2 regions of the Rhizobium sullae genome follow, and region 2 is predicted to be linked to the other one. Evidence: predicted binding sites of a transcription regulator. Region 2 holds the regulator's gene; the other holds the start of a gene.
The links. The regulator PhoB, encoded in region 2, activates phosphate uptake and scavenging genes when phosphate is short. The targets are predictions, from matches to a motif close to TGTCATNNANCTGTCAT.

Region 1 (7,338 bases), 410 kb from region 2:
CTGGCCGTCGTCGGCGAGTCCGGTTCCGGAAAGACGACGCTACTTAACTGTATCTCGACGCGCTTGATGCCGACGACCGGTAGCGTCGAATATCACATGCGCGATGGAAGCTATCGCGATCTCTACCGCATGAACGAGGCGGAGCGCCGCTTCCTGATGCGCACTGATTGGGGATTCGTGCACCAGAATCCGGCCGACGGCTTGCGCATGACGGTGTCGGCCGGCGCCAATGTCGGCGAACGGCTGATGGCGATCGGCGACCGGCACTATGGCAAAATCCGCTCCACCGCCATCGACTGGCTGGAGCGTGTTGAAATCGACGCCGGCCGCATCGATGATCAGCCTCGCGCTTTCTCGGGCGGCATGCGCCAACGTCTGCAGATTGCCCGCAATCTCGTCACCAGCCCGCGGCTCGTCTTCATGGATGAGCCAACCGGCGGTCTCGACGTCTCGGTTCAGGCGCGCCTCCTCGATCTGGTTCGCGGTCTCGTCAACGATCTCGGCCTCTCGGCCATCATCGTCACCCACGATCTCGCCGTCGCGCGCCTGCTCTCGCATCGTATGATGGTGATGAAGGACGGCTATGTTATCGAACATGGCCTCACAGACCGGGTGCTCGACGACCCGCGCGAGCCCTACACACAATTGCTCGTCTCATCGATCCTGCAGGTCTGAAAGGCAACAACCATGGCAACGCCCCTCGTCGTTTCCGAAGTTTCGAAGTGCTTCACCATGCATTTGCGCGATAACATCAAACTTCCGGTCGTCTCTGACGTCGCCTTCTCCGTTGCCGCCGGCGAATGCGTCGTTCTCGGTGGTCCTTCGGGCATCGGCAAGAGTTCCCTGCTCAAGATGATTTATGGCAACTATGCCGTAGATACCGGACAGATCCTCGTCAGCCACATGGGCCGTGTCGTCGATCTCGCCGCTGCGGACCCGCGCACTGTCATCGATGTCCGCCGCCATACTCTCGGCTATGTCAGTCAGTTCCTTCGCACCGTTCCGCGTGTTGCCGCCATCGATGTCGTTGCCGAACCGCTGCTTGCCCGCGGAGAGACCGCTGCCACCGCACGCGAAAAAGCGGCGGCCCTGCTTGAAAAGCTGAACCTTCCCCAAGCGCTATGGCGGCTGCCGCCTGCGACTTTCTCGGGTGGCGAGCAGCAGCGTGTCAACATCGCTCGCGGTTTCATCACCGACCATACGGTCCTGCTGCTCGATGAGCCAACCGCTTCTCTCGACGCAAAAAATCGCGCCGTCGTCGTCGGCATGATCGCAGAGAAGAAAGAGGCGGGCGTAGCCCTTCTCGGCATATTCCATGATGAGGAAGTAAGAGAGGCGGTAGCCGACCGCATCCTCGACGTCCAGCAGTTTTCGCCGCGAAAGGCGCTTGCAGCATGAGCCGGAAGCTGGGCGACATGCCCTATATTCATGAGACCGCCTTCGTCAGCGATGCCACGCTTGGCCGTTATACGGAGATATCCGAACGCTGCCGGATCAGCGAAGTCGAATTCGGTGATTATTCCTACATCATGCAGGATGGCTCTATCTGGTGCGCGACCATCGGCAAGTTCGTAAATATTGCCGCCGCCGTCCGTATCAACGCGACCAACCATCCGACATGGCGCGCGACGTTGCATCACTTCACCTATCGCGCCGCAGACTATTGGCCGGATGCGAATATGGAGACGGATTTCTTCGAATGGCGACGCTCCGACCGCGTCGTCATCGGCCATGACGTATGGATCGGCCATGGGGCAACCATCTTGCCCGGCGTCACCGTCGGCAACGGCGCGGTGATCGGCGCAGGTGCCGTCGTCTCAAAGGACGTCGCGCCCTACACGATCGTCGGCGGCGTTCCCGCAAAGCTTATCCGCGAGCGTTTCTCCAGGGAAATCGGCGAGCGGATGGACAGACTTGCGTGGTGGGATTGGGAGCATTCGAAGCTGCGTTCAGCACTCGAGGATTTCCGGGCGCTTTCGGCGGAAGATTTCCTTAGCCGGCATAATAGCTAAAGGCCTGTTCATAAGGCCGATTGTCACAGCACTTACACAAAACTGACATTGGAGTTTCATCGAGCCCGACTAATGCACTCCTGACGCAGGCCCTTAGAATGCGAGGTAGAGCATGATGTTCGAACTGAAGGATGTCACCCGCCGTTTTGGTGCAAAGCTGGCCGTGGATTCCGTCACGCTCGACATGCCGCAGGGCCAGATGGTCGGCATCATCGGGCGCTCGGGCGCGGGGAAATCCACGCTGCTTCGCATGATCAACCGGCTGCAGGAGCCGACTTCCGGATCCATTCGTTTCGGCGGCGTCGAAGTCTCCGCCCTTCGCGGCGAGGCCTTGCGCAACTGGCAGCGCGATTGCGCGATGATCTTTCAGCAGTTCAATCTCGTCCCGCGCCTCGACGTTCTGACCAATGTCATGCTCGGCCGCCTCAATCACCGCCCGACCATGCTGAGCCTCCTCAACATCTTTAGCCGCGACGAGCGCATTCATGCGATTGCGGCCCTGGAACGCCTCGGCATCGAGCAGACGGCGCTGCAGACCGCCGGCACGCTTTCCGGCGGCCAGCAGCAGCGGGTGGCGATCGCGCGCGCCCTGATGCAGAACCCGAAGATGGTGCTCGCCGACGAGCCGATCGCCTCGCTCGATCCGCTGAACGCCAAGATCGTCATGGATGCGCTGCGCGACATCAACGAGCGCGAGGGCATCACCGTCATCACCAACCTGCATACGCTCGATACGGCACGCAATTATTGCGAGCGCATCGTCGGCATGGCCGCTGGCCGCGTCGTTTTCGACGGCAAGCCTTCAGAGCTGACAGCGGCTGCGGTCAAGGAAATCTACGGCACCGACAAGGATGGCGCCGGCATCGACGAGACCATGACGTCCACCTCGATCAAAATTCCCGCGCCAGCCGCGGTTCAAGCATCCGCCGGCCTGCAACCGGTTGCCCTGGCAGGCCTCTGAGGGAGACGGCCGTGATCGATTGCCTGCCTCAAGGGCACACTTCTTCGTAACAGCAAGACCACCGGGGAACCGGTTAATCAGGAGAGACCCATGTTGAAGAAAGCACTCTTTGCCGCGACAGCGCTTCTGGCGCTTGCCGGCGCTGCCGCCGCCGAAGACCTCAAGGAGTTCCGCGTCGGTATTCTCGGCGGCGAAAACGAAGCTGACCGCCTGCGCAACTACCAGTGCATGGTCGACAAGCTGCCATCCGTTCTCGGCGTGGAAAAGGTTTCACTGTTCCCGGCCGCCGATTATGACGGCGTCATCCAGGGCTTGCTCGGCGGCACACTTGACTATGCCGAACTCGGCGCATCCGGCTATGCCAAGATCTACCTTGCAAACTCGAAGGCTGTGGAGCCGATCCTGACCACGGTTCAGACCGACGGCTCCATGGGCTACTACTCGATCATGGTTGCCCGCAAGGATTCGGGCATGACGAAGGTCACCGACATCAAGGGCAAGAAGCTCGGCTTCGCCGATCCGGACTCCACTTCCGGCTACCTCATCCCCACGGTCACCCTGCCGGAAGCCCTCGGCGGCAAGCCCGTCAAGGAACTCGTGGCTTCGACGGGCTTCGGCGGCGGCCATGAGAACCTCGTTCTCGAAGTGCTGAAGGGCACCTTGGATGCCGGTACGACCTTCGGCTCCGGCATCGGCGATTTCAAGGACGGCTACACCTCCGGCAATCTTCGCAAGATGGTCGACAAGGGGGTCCTCAACATGGACGATCTGGTCGAACTCTGGAAGTCTCCGCTGATCCCGAACGGCCCGGTCGTTGTCCGCACTTCCATGAACGACGATATGAAAGCCAAGTTCAAGAAGTTCATGATGGACCTGCCGACGAGCGACGCTGCATGCTTCTCGGCTATTCAGGGCGGTGACTTCAAGGGCTTCGCTGAAGTCAATGCGGACTTCTACAAGCCGATCATCGACGCCCGCAAGGCCACGATCGGCGGCTGATCGCCCACAATTACGACAGCGCCGCCGACGGGATGCCGCCGGCGGCGCTTTCATGTTGAGTCCACCTCGTGTGCGGAAGGGGATAACGGGATGACGTCCACCACACTGCAGCCGTTTCTGAGCGAGACAGGGGCGCTTGTCGAACGCCATTGGCAGGAGCTCGCAGCTCGCCGCCGGCTTTATACCGTTTTCAGCCTCGCAATCCTGATCCTCGCTCTGAGCGGGTCCCTCTGGTTCGCCAACGAGACCAACTCGGGGAAATTCCTGGATCGGCTGCCGCACCTTTTCGATTTCGTCGGCGATCTCGTTCCGCGGGACGGCATGGAAATCTGGCGCGCCATGTTCGACCTCCCTTCGCCCTACTATGATGGCAGCCTCCAGTACGATTATCCGGACGGCCGGCACTACATCACCGGAAGTTTCTATATTCCGGAATATTTCTACAAGATGGCAGAGACGCTGAACATCGCGATCTTTTCTACTGTCATCGGCCTGTTTTTCGGCTTCATCCTGTCCTTCATCGCCGCGAAAAACATGACCCGCAATATCTGGATACGCGGCATGGCGCGACGCTTCATGGAAATCCTCAGGGCTTTTCCCGAAGTTGTTCTCGCCGGCTTCTTCCTTGCAATCCTCTCTCTCGGCCCCCTTCCCGCTGTCATCGCAGTGTCGATCCATACGATCGGAGCACTTGGCAAGCTGTTTTTTGAGGTCATTGAAAATGCCGACATGAAGCCCGATGAGGGATTGAAGGCCGTGGGAGGCAACTGGATTGAGCGCGCATGGTTCGGCATGGTCCCGCAGGTGCTGCCGAACTTCATGAGTTATTTCCTGCTGCGCCTCGAAATCAATGTCCGAGCCTCCACCGTCATCGGTGCCGTCGGCGGCGGCGGCATCGGTGAGCAGTTGCGCCTGTCGATCAGCCGCGGACACGAGGCTAAGACCTTGGCGATCATCATATTGCTGCTGCTGACAGTCATCGCTGTCGACCAGTTCTCGGCCTGGCTGAGGCGCAAGCTGGTGGGCGACCATGCATTTCAGACCATTGGATAAGGACCGCGCCATGCCCTCCCTGAATGCCGCCGAAATGGAACGTATCGCCGCCGGGCATCCGGAAATCTTCAACCGCTCCGTCTGGCGGCGGTTTCAGGTTCCGCTCATCGTGGCCGCCCTCGTTCTCTACGTCTTTTATGCCTGGTGGTTTTTCGCAGCCGGAAAAGTATTCGGCGAGGCCAACTGGGGTATCGCCGGCAATTATCTGGCCGACTGGGTTTCTTACGAGATCCGTCCCGATATAGAGATCAATCCCGACGGCAGCATGCGGATCACGTATTCGCGCTTCGATCCCATCGGCCCCAATCCGAACCCTGATTGGTTGGAGGCGAAACGCGAAATCGTTAGCCGCACAATCGAAGCTCCGACGACGGCACCCAGTACGACTGCGCCGTCCGCTCCATCCTCAAGCTTCAATTTCATGGCCGGCGCCTCGCAGCAGCAGGCAGCTCCCGCAGAGGCGGCCAGAACCGACGTACGCGCGGAGGAAGTCGTCACCGAAGCGCTGGTCCACATGGGCGCGTCACGAACAGCGGAGATCCGCCCGAACGAGGTTGTCCTGACACGCAACGACGAACGCGTGACCCTGACTTTGGATACAACCGCGGAACGGGTGACCGCCCAAGGCAACCTTCCGGAATGGGTGGAGCAGCGCTCTCCAGGGGGGCGCGTGATCGCATACTTCGGCCTTTCCGGTTGGGCGGAGATCTCCTCCGACCGCGTGAGGGTCCACAAGCGCTTCCTGGGTTGGGCGAACTTCGTGTTCGACACCAATTCAGCTTTCTTCGGCAAGTCTGCCGGTGAAGTGGCCTCTTTGGTCCTGTCGAGCGAACACCTCGATCCGAGGCAGAGCAATCTGTCGCTCGCCTGGAACGACTTCCTCTACAATCCCTCCTGGCAACATCTCGACGTGTGGACAAAACTGCTGCAGACGGTTGTCATGGCCTTTGTCGGCACGCTGTTTGCCATGCTCGTCGCCTTCCCACTGTCCTTCATCGCCGCGAGGAACATTTTCCGCAATCGGCCGGCCAATCAGCTGACAAAGCGATTCTTCGACTTTCTGCGCTCGGTGGATATGCTGATCTGGGCGCTGTTCTTTACCCGGGCGTTCGGACCTGGTCCTCTCGCCGGCATTTCAGCCATCTTCTTCACCGATACGGGAAGCCTTGGCAAACTTTACTCGGAAGCGCTCGAAAACATCGATGACAAGCAGCGCGAGGGCGTGAAATCGGTAGGGGCACATCCAGTTACGGTGCAGCGATATGGTGTGGTACCGCAGGTGATGCCGATTTTTGCTTCTCAGGCGCTCTATTTCTGGGAGTCCAATACCCGTTCCGCCACCGTTATTGGTGCGGTCGGTGCCGGGGGCATCGGTCTGAAGCTCTGGGAGGCCATGCGCACCAATTCCGACTGGGAAAATGTCGCCTATATGGTCATCCTGATCCTGATCGTCGTCTTCTTGTTCGATGCCGCATCAAACGCACTCCGCCAACGGCTGATGGGCACGAAAGCGCATTAAAAGTTGATGGGGCGGCAGCCTCATCATCATTCTGTCACGGAAATCTTTTAGCCGGGAGCCTGCTTGCGGTCCGCGGCCAAATCACTGACATTGCGGCCCCTGCTTGAACATATTTTCAGGACAAGAACATTGCGCTACGCCCTTTATTTTACGCCGCCAAAGGACGATCCTCTGACCGGCGCCGCCTCGATCTGGCTTGGGCGCGACGCATTTACGGGCGAAGCTTATCCGGCTCCCGAGGAAGATGGGATGCCGGCCGCAGAACAGTTCGAACTGACAGCCGATCCGCGCCGATACGGCTTTCATGCGACGATCAAGGCACCCTTCGCTCTCGCCTCATCGGTCACCGAAAGGGACCTGATCGCAGTCGTCGAGGATTTCGCCGGCCGCACGCCGGCATTCGATGTCCCGGAGCTTGTCCTCGGGCAGATCGGCCGATTCTTTGCGCTGGTTCCTGGCTTTATGCATGCGCCGCTTCAGGATTTCGCGGCAAGCGTGGTAAAGTCCTTCGAGCCGTTTCGCGCAGCACTTTCCGAGGCCGATGTTACAAGGCGAAAGCCTGAACAACTGACGGAAAGCCAACGCTCCAACCTCATGCGCTGGGGCTATCCTTACGTGATGGGGGACTTCGGCTTTCACATGACCCTGACCGGCCAGGTGCCCGAAGAGCGCTCGGCACTGATGAAATCGATCCTGGAGAAGCGTTTTGCCGATTTCATCGGCCGGCCGCTTTCCATTTCTGGCCTCGCAGTCTTCATCGAAGAAGAGCGAGGTGCGCTGTTCAAAATTCATTC
Region 2 (7,338 bases):
CCAAGGAAATCTCCGACAAGGCTGCCCAGGGTAAGGCTTGCGTCGCAGTTCGCAAGGACGGCGCCGCCGTTGACATCGATGGCGACTACACGGAAACCCTGTCTCGCATCGCCGCCAACAAGACCGGCGTCGGCGTATTCGGCCTCTCCTTCTATGAAAACAATGCCGACAAGCTGAAGGTTGCAACTGTCAACGGCGTCGTTCCGTCGACCGAAACAATCTCCAACGGCACCTATCCGGTTTCCCGCCCGCTGTTCTTCTACGTCAAGAAGGCACATCTCGGCGCCGTTCCCGGCCTGAAGGAATACGTGAACTTCTTCGTCTCCGACCAGATGATCGGTCCTGAGGGCCCGCTCGTCGAATACGGCCTCGTCGCTGCTCCGGATGCAGAGCGCGAAGAGATCCGCAAGAACGTCGAAGCCGAAAAGACCATGTAATGGATTGTGCCGGCGCGGTGCCTGAGGCCGCGCCGGCATTTTATTCGACTGCTTCTGCCCCTTGCCTAGTGGCGGCAGGGTTTCAAGTTTCTCCATGATTGGGAAGCCGCGCAGGATGGTCTGCGGGTGCTTTTGGGTCGTGAGCCTGGGGACGTAACGAATGAGCACATCCATCATACTCTTGTGTCTCGTGGTGCTTGGCGCGCTGGCCTATGTGGCCGCTCGCAGCCGTGCCATGGCGCTTGCCGGCGGCAAGCCGTCCGCGCTTCATTCGCGGCCGGGCTACTACGGTGCCTACGCAGCCATCTGGTCGACTCTCCCTGCGCTTATCATTCTCTGCATCTGGCTCGCCGCAAGCCCGGGGATCGTCGAATCCGCTGTCCGCGACGCTTTCCCCGACGACGTGAAGGCGAAGACCGCCGCAGAACAGGATCTGAGCTACAGCATGGTCGCGACCATCGCCCGCGGCATGAACCTGTTAACGTCAGATGAGATCAGTGCGCTCGGTTCCGATACCGCAGCCATTCAGGCAAAACTCAACGGGAAGGGTGTTCCGCTCGCCGGTGAGCCGCAGCCTTTCATGATCGATGCAGCGAAGACACTGAATGCCAAAGCCGCAGGCAGCCGCATGATCATGACCGCGGTTGTCTTCGTGCTCGCTCTCGGCGGCGCATTCTATGCGCTTCGTGGTATTGCGCCGCGCTTCCGGGCTCGCAACCGTGTCGAGCGTGTTATGCTCTGGGCACTTCTCGTTGCATCATCCATTGCGATCCTGACCACGGTCGGCATCGTTTTTTCGATGCTGTCCGAAGCCATCCGCTTCTTCGCAGCGGTTCCGGCAACCGACTTCTTCTTCGGCACGGTCTGGGATCCGCGTTTTGCCGGCGCAGGCGGCTCGTCTTTCGGTCAGTTCGGCCTCATCCCGCTGCTGCTCGGCACGCTTTATATCGGCTTTGTTGCCATGCTGGTCGCAGTGCCGGTTGGCCTTTTCGCCGCCATCTATATGGCTGAATATGCTTCCCCGAAGGTTCGATCGCTCGCCAAGCCTCTTCTTGAAGTTCTGGCCGGTATCCCGACCATCGTCTACGGCTTCTTTGCCCTTGTTACCGTCGGCCCGTTCCTGCGCGATCTGTCTGCGCAAGTGAACGGCCTTCTCACCGGCAATTACGGCAACTTCATTCAGGCGCAGAGCGTTCTGACGGCCGGTATCGTGATGGGCATCATGCTGATCCCCTACGTTTCCTCGCTGTCGGACGACATCATCACCGCAGTGCCGCACGCGCTGCGTGATGGTTCGCTAGGCCTCGGCGCCACGCGCTCGGAAACGATCAAGAGGGTGGTGCTTCCGGCAGCTCTGCCGGGCATCGTCGGCGCACTCCTGATGACGGCCTCGCGCGCCATCGGCGAAACCATGATCGTCGTGCTGGCCGCCGGTGTCGCTGCGCGTATGCAGATCAATCCCTTCGAGCCGATGACCACGGTGACCGTCAAGATCGTCAACCAGCTGACCGGCGACCTTGAATTCACCTCGCCGCAGACGCTGGTCGCCTTCGCGCTTGGCATCACGCTCTTCTTCATCACGCTTTGCCTTAACATCTACGCGCTTTACATCGTGCGCAAATACCGGGAGCAGTACGAATGACGAATATTGTTTCCCCCATTGCAGGCACCATTTCCAAGGCGCCAGAGCGCCGCGATATCGGCATCAAGCGCCGTTATGCTGCGGAGCGCCGTTTCAGGGCCTATGGCATTGCCGCTATCTCCTTCGGCCTGATTTTCCTGGCGTTCCTGCTGTCGACGGTCATCCGCAACGGCTACACTGCCTTCCAGCAGACGGTGATCTCGCTTCCGGTCGAATTTACTGAAAAGACCATCGACCCGGATAACAAGCGGGCCACCGATCCGTCGGTGCTGATTGCAGCCAATTACGGCGCGCTGCTGCGTGATGCGCTTGTCAAGGAGTTGAACATCAACGCCTCCAGCCGCCCGGATGTCCGTGGGGCGACGGCGATGCTCTCCAAGAGCGCGCCGATCCAGTTGCGTGACATGGTTGTCGCCGACCCGTCGATCATCGGCAAGACCGTCAATGTGACCGTTTTGGCCGACGCCAATGTCGACAGCGCCAACAAGGGCCAGATCGACCTTGCCGTCGATGAGAAGAACCGTAAGGTGAACGACAAGCAGCTCGGCTGGATGAACGAGCTGAAGGCGAACGGAGCGCTTTTCAAGGAGTTCAACACCGGACTTTTCACCCATGGCAACTCCAGCCGTCCTGAAGCCGCCGGCCTCGGCGTCGCTCTTGTCGGCTCGCTCTACCTGATGCTGATCGTTCTCGTTCTGTCGCTGCCGATCGGCGTTGGCACCTCGATCTACCTTGAGGAATTCGCGACCAAGAACAAGGTGACGGACCTGATTGAGGTGAACATCAACAACCTCGCTGCCGTTCCCTCGATCGTCTACGGTCTGCTCGGTCTTTCTGTTTTCATCAACTTCGCCGGCCTGCCACGCTCGGCCCCACTGGTCGGCGGTTTGGTGCTGACGCTTATGACGCTGCCGACGATCATCATCGCCACCCGCGCAGCACTGCGCGCTGTCCCGCCGTCGATCCGCGCGGCGGCGCTCGGCCTCGGCGCCTCGAAGATGCAGATGGTGTTCCACCACGTCCTGCCGCTTGCGATGCCCGGTATTCTGACCGGCACCATCATCGGTTTGGCACACGCGCTCGGAGAAACCGCACCGCTTCTCCTGATCGGCATGGTCGCCTTCGTCGCCAGCGCGCCGAGCACCCCGCTCGACCCGTCCACGGCGCTGCCGGTACAGGTCTACATGTGGGCCAACGAAGCCGAACGCGCATTCGTCGAGCGCACGTCTGGCGCCATTATCGTCCTGCTCCTGTTCCTGATCGTCATGAACCTCGGAGCCATCCTCTTGCGCCGGCGCTTTGAGCGTCGCTGGTAAACGGAGTACATAGTCATGAACATGTTGACTGAAGCAGCAGTTGAGAAGGCTCTGGACCAGAAAATGAATACGATCCCGTACAAGATGATCGGCCAGGACGTGTCGGTCTACTACGGCGATAAGCGTGCGCTTTTCGACGTGAAGCTAAACATCCGCGAGAACACGGTTACCGCGCTCATCGGCCCCTCCGGCTGCGGCAAGTCTACCTTCCTGCGCAGCCTCAACCGCATGAACGATACGATCGACAACTGCCGCGTGACAGGCAAGATCACGCTTGATGGCGAGGATATCTACGATCCGGATATCGACGTCGTGGAGCTCCGCGCCCGCGTCGGCATGGTCTTCCAGAAACCGAACCCGTTCCCGAAGACGATCTACGAGAACGTCAGCTACGGGCCACGTATCCATGGCCTGGCAAAGTCGAAGGCGGACTTGGACCAGATCGTCGAGCAGTCGCTGCAGCGCGCCGGCCTTTGGAACGAAGTCAAGGATCGCCTGCATGAATCCGGCACCGGCCTGTCCGGCGGCCAGCAGCAGCGTCTGTGCATCGCGCGTGCCGTTGCCGTGAGCCCGGAAGTCATCCTGATGGACGAACCGTGCTCGGCGCTCGATCCGATTGCGACTGCCAAGGTCGAAGAGCTGATCCATGAGCTGCGCGAGAACTTCACCATCGTCATCGTGACGCACTCGATGCAGCAGGCGGCCCGCGTTTCGCAGCGGACCGCTATGTTCCACCTCGGCAATCTCGTCGAGGAGAACGACACCGACAAGATGTTCACCAACCCGGACGACCCCCGCACCCAGGATTACATCATGGGCCGCTTCGGCTGAGTTGCGGCGTTCAGGCTATTCAAGGACAATTCCCATGGCATCGACCCATATCTTTTCTGCCTATGACGACGATTTGAAGTTCCTGACCCGCCGCATCTCGGAAATGGGTGGGCTTGCCGAGCAGATGGTGTCCGACGCTGTCCGCGCGCTGGTCAACGGCGATACGGCTCTGGCCCAGAAGGTCATCTCCGACGACGTGATCCTCGATCATGCCGAACGCGAGATCGGCGACAAGGCGGTCGTCACCATTGCCCGCCGCCAGCCGATGGCCTCCGATCTTCGCGAGATCATGGGCTCGATCCGTATCGCAGCCGACCTTGAGCGCGTCGGCGATCTCGGCAAGAACACGGCCAAGCGCGTCATCGCGGTACAAAGCACCGGCGTTCCGCGTAAGCTCGCCCGCGGCCTCGAGCATCTTTCCGAGCTCGCCCTCGTCCAGCTCAAGGAAGTGCTCGACGTCTATACGACCCGTGCCGCCGACAGGGCGAAGTCGATCCGCGAGCGCGACGAGGAAATCGACGCGATGTACACTTCGCTGTTTCGCGAGCTTCTGACCTACATGATGGAAGATCCGCGCAACATCACCAGCTGCACGCATCTTCTCTTCTGCGCCAAGAACATCGAGCGCATCGGCGACCATGCCACCAACATTGCCGAAACGATCTATTACATGGCGACCGGCGCCCAGCCGGAAGGCGAACGTCCGAAGGACGATACTGCCAACACCGTCGGCGCGGTGACGGAATGACAATTCTGAACCCGCCCTCAGGAGACAGAAGCGAATGATCCCGAGAGTTGCAGTCGTTGAAGACGAAGAGGCACTGAGTGTGCTTCTTCGCTATAACCTTGAGGCCGAAGGTTTCGAGGTCGATACCATCCTGCGTGGCGACGAGGCCGAAATCCGGCTTCAGGAGCGCACGCCGGACCTTTTGATCCTCGATTGGATGCTGCCGGGCGTATCGGGCATAGAGCTTTGCCGCCGCCTGCGCATGCGTCCGGAGACCGAGCGCCTGCCGATCATCATGCTGACGGCGCGCGGCGAGGAAAGCGAGCGTGTGCGCGGCCTTTCGACCGGCGCCGACGACTATGTCGTCAAGCCGTTTTCGACGCCGGAGCTCGTTGCCCGCGTCAGGGCGATGCTGCGCCGCGCCAAGCCTGAGGTGCTCTCGACGGTGCTGAAATGCGGCGACATCGAACTCGACCGCGAAACGCATCGTGTTCACCGCAAAAGCCGCGAAGTTCGCCTCGGCCCCACCGAATTCCGCCTCCTGGAATTCCTGATGTCGTCGCCCGGCCGCGTTTTCTCGCGTTCGCAGCTTCTGGACGGTGTCTGGGGCCACGACATTTATGTCGACGAGCGCACCGTCGACGTCCATGTCGGCCGGCTGCGCAAGGCGCTGAACTTCTCCAACATGCAGGATGTCATCCGCACCGTCCGCGGTGCCGGATATTCCATGGAATCCTGATTGCCGCTTCCATTGCCGGGCATAAAAAAACGGGCCTGCGAGGCCCGTTTCCGTTTGTCATTTATCCGGCTCAGTTTGCGCGGGCTGCTGTCCTGCGGCGCTCGTTGACCGGCTGATAGGCAAGGCGCGCATGATAGCTGCAGTAGGGTGAAGAGTCCGGGCTGTCGCAACCGCAGAAGTGGAAATCATCCTTCAGCGGATCGCCGACCGGCCACTTGCAGGTGCGTTCCGTAAGTTCCGTCAGTCCGAGGCGGCGGGAGATCGGCACAACCACGTTTGCGGCCGGACGATAGCTTACCTCCTCCATGAGATCGATTTCGATCTCTTCCTTGAGCATCGTTGCGCCCTGCTGGCGCGTGACGGTGCGGGTCGCGATCCGCGATGCATAGTTCGGTGCGCGCGGAGCCGAGGTATTGCGCTTCGGCGCTCGTGCGGCCGCCGCGGTGCCACCGGCCTTGGCGCGGCCCGGAAGGCTAAGCCTGTGGACCTTGCCGATCACCGCGTTCCTGCTCACTCCGCCGAGCTGCGCAGCGATCTGGCTCGCGCTCAGTCCTTCGGACCAAAGCTTCTTGAGTTTTTCGACTCGCTCGTCTGTCCAGTTCATGCCCTGTCTCCGCCGTTTAGCGTTGTGAAGGCAGAATCCCCCACCCTTGCTCCGGATACATCCGAAGCAGGAAACGCCTGACCAATTGTGGTGACTAGTTCCGCCGCATGCAGTCTAGTAATTGAGTTTTAACCTAGTGTGAGGCTGACTCCGTGACAAGAGTCGCGGGAATCCGGATGAATCGAATTTCAAGTTTTCCCCAACTTGCTTCCCGAGCGAGTCATTTCTGCAACATTAGCTGTTGATAAATGACCTCGTTCGGGGAGGTGGTCCCATGGCGCACGAAGCCCGCAGTTTTGTTGACATCGCGGTGCGAAACGTCAATAGTGGCACTCGCCGCCGAAAGGCGGCATTTTTAATTTTTCGGACCCGGTTTTTAGCCGGAGTCTGGTTGCCCTAACGATGACAGGAGATCGCGCCATGGCTCAAGCCGCGCCGCTATATGACACCTATTCTCGCGCCCCTTTGCGGTTCGAGCGAGGTGAGGGCGTTTGGCTGATCACTGAAGGCGGCGAACGATATCTGGATTTTGGCGCAGGCGTTGCAGTGACTTCCGTCGGCCACGGCAATCCGCATGTCGTCGAAGCCCTGAAGGCGCAGGCCGACAAGGTTTGGCACCTGTCGAATATCTATGAAATTCCCGGCCAGGAAGCGCTTGCCAAGCGGCTGACCGACGTCACCTTCGCCGACAAGGTGTTCTTCACCAATTCCGGCGCCGAGGCGCTGGAATGCGCGATCAAGACCGCGCGCCGCTATCAGTATTCCAACGGTCATCCCGAGCGCTTCCACATCATCACCTTCGAAGGCGCCTTTCATGGCCGCACGCTGGCGACAATCGCCGCCGGCGGCCAGGAGAAGTATCTCGAGGGCTTCGGCCCGAAGGCGCCGGGCTTCGATCAGGTTCCCTTCGGCGATATCGAGGCGGTCCGCGCAGCGATCACCGATGCGACCGCCGGCATCCTCGTAGAGCCGGTGCAGGGCGAGGGCGGGGTCCGTCCGGCGACGAATGAGTTCATGAAGGCGCTCCGCCAGATCTGCGATG

Region 1: phnC (phosphonate ABC transporter ATP-binding protein) is a predicted target of PhoB. The motif match lies at 2,056-2,072, and genes of this name have one in related genera.

The regions. Positions count from the first base shown of each region.
Region 1 covers NZ_CP104143.1:3,873,739-3,881,076, reverse strand. The annotation lists gene phnK (phosphonate C-P lyase system protein PhnK) at 1-675, shown strand, start outside; gene phnL (phosphonate C-P lyase system protein PhnL) at 688-1,398, shown strand; gene N2599_RS19155 (DapH/DapD/GlmU-related protein) at 1,395-2,012, shown strand; gene phnC (phosphonate ABC transporter ATP-binding protein) at 2,128-2,973, shown strand; gene phnD (phosphonate ABC transporter substrate-binding protein) at 3,064-3,972, shown strand; gene phnE (phosphonate ABC transporter, permease protein PhnE) at 4,063-5,025, shown strand; gene phnE (phosphonate ABC transporter, permease protein PhnE) at 5,036-6,544, shown strand; gene N2599_RS19130 (DUF1045 domain-containing protein) at 6,674-7,338, shown strand, end outside.
Region 2 covers NZ_CP104143.1:143,634-150,971, forward strand. The annotation lists gene N2599_RS00705 (substrate-binding domain-containing protein) at 1-437, shown strand, start outside; gene pstC (phosphate ABC transporter permease subunit PstC) at 598-2,079, shown strand; gene pstA (phosphate ABC transporter permease PstA) at 2,076-3,395, shown strand; gene pstB (phosphate ABC transporter ATP-binding protein PstB) at 3,411-4,226, shown strand; gene phoU (phosphate signaling complex protein PhoU) at 4,261-4,974, shown strand; gene phoB (phosphate regulon transcriptional regulator PhoB) at 5,009-5,692, shown strand; gene N2599_RS00735 (GcrA family cell cycle regulator) at 5,763-6,296, opposite strand; gene N2599_RS00740 (aspartate aminotransferase family protein) at 6,717-7,338, shown strand, end outside.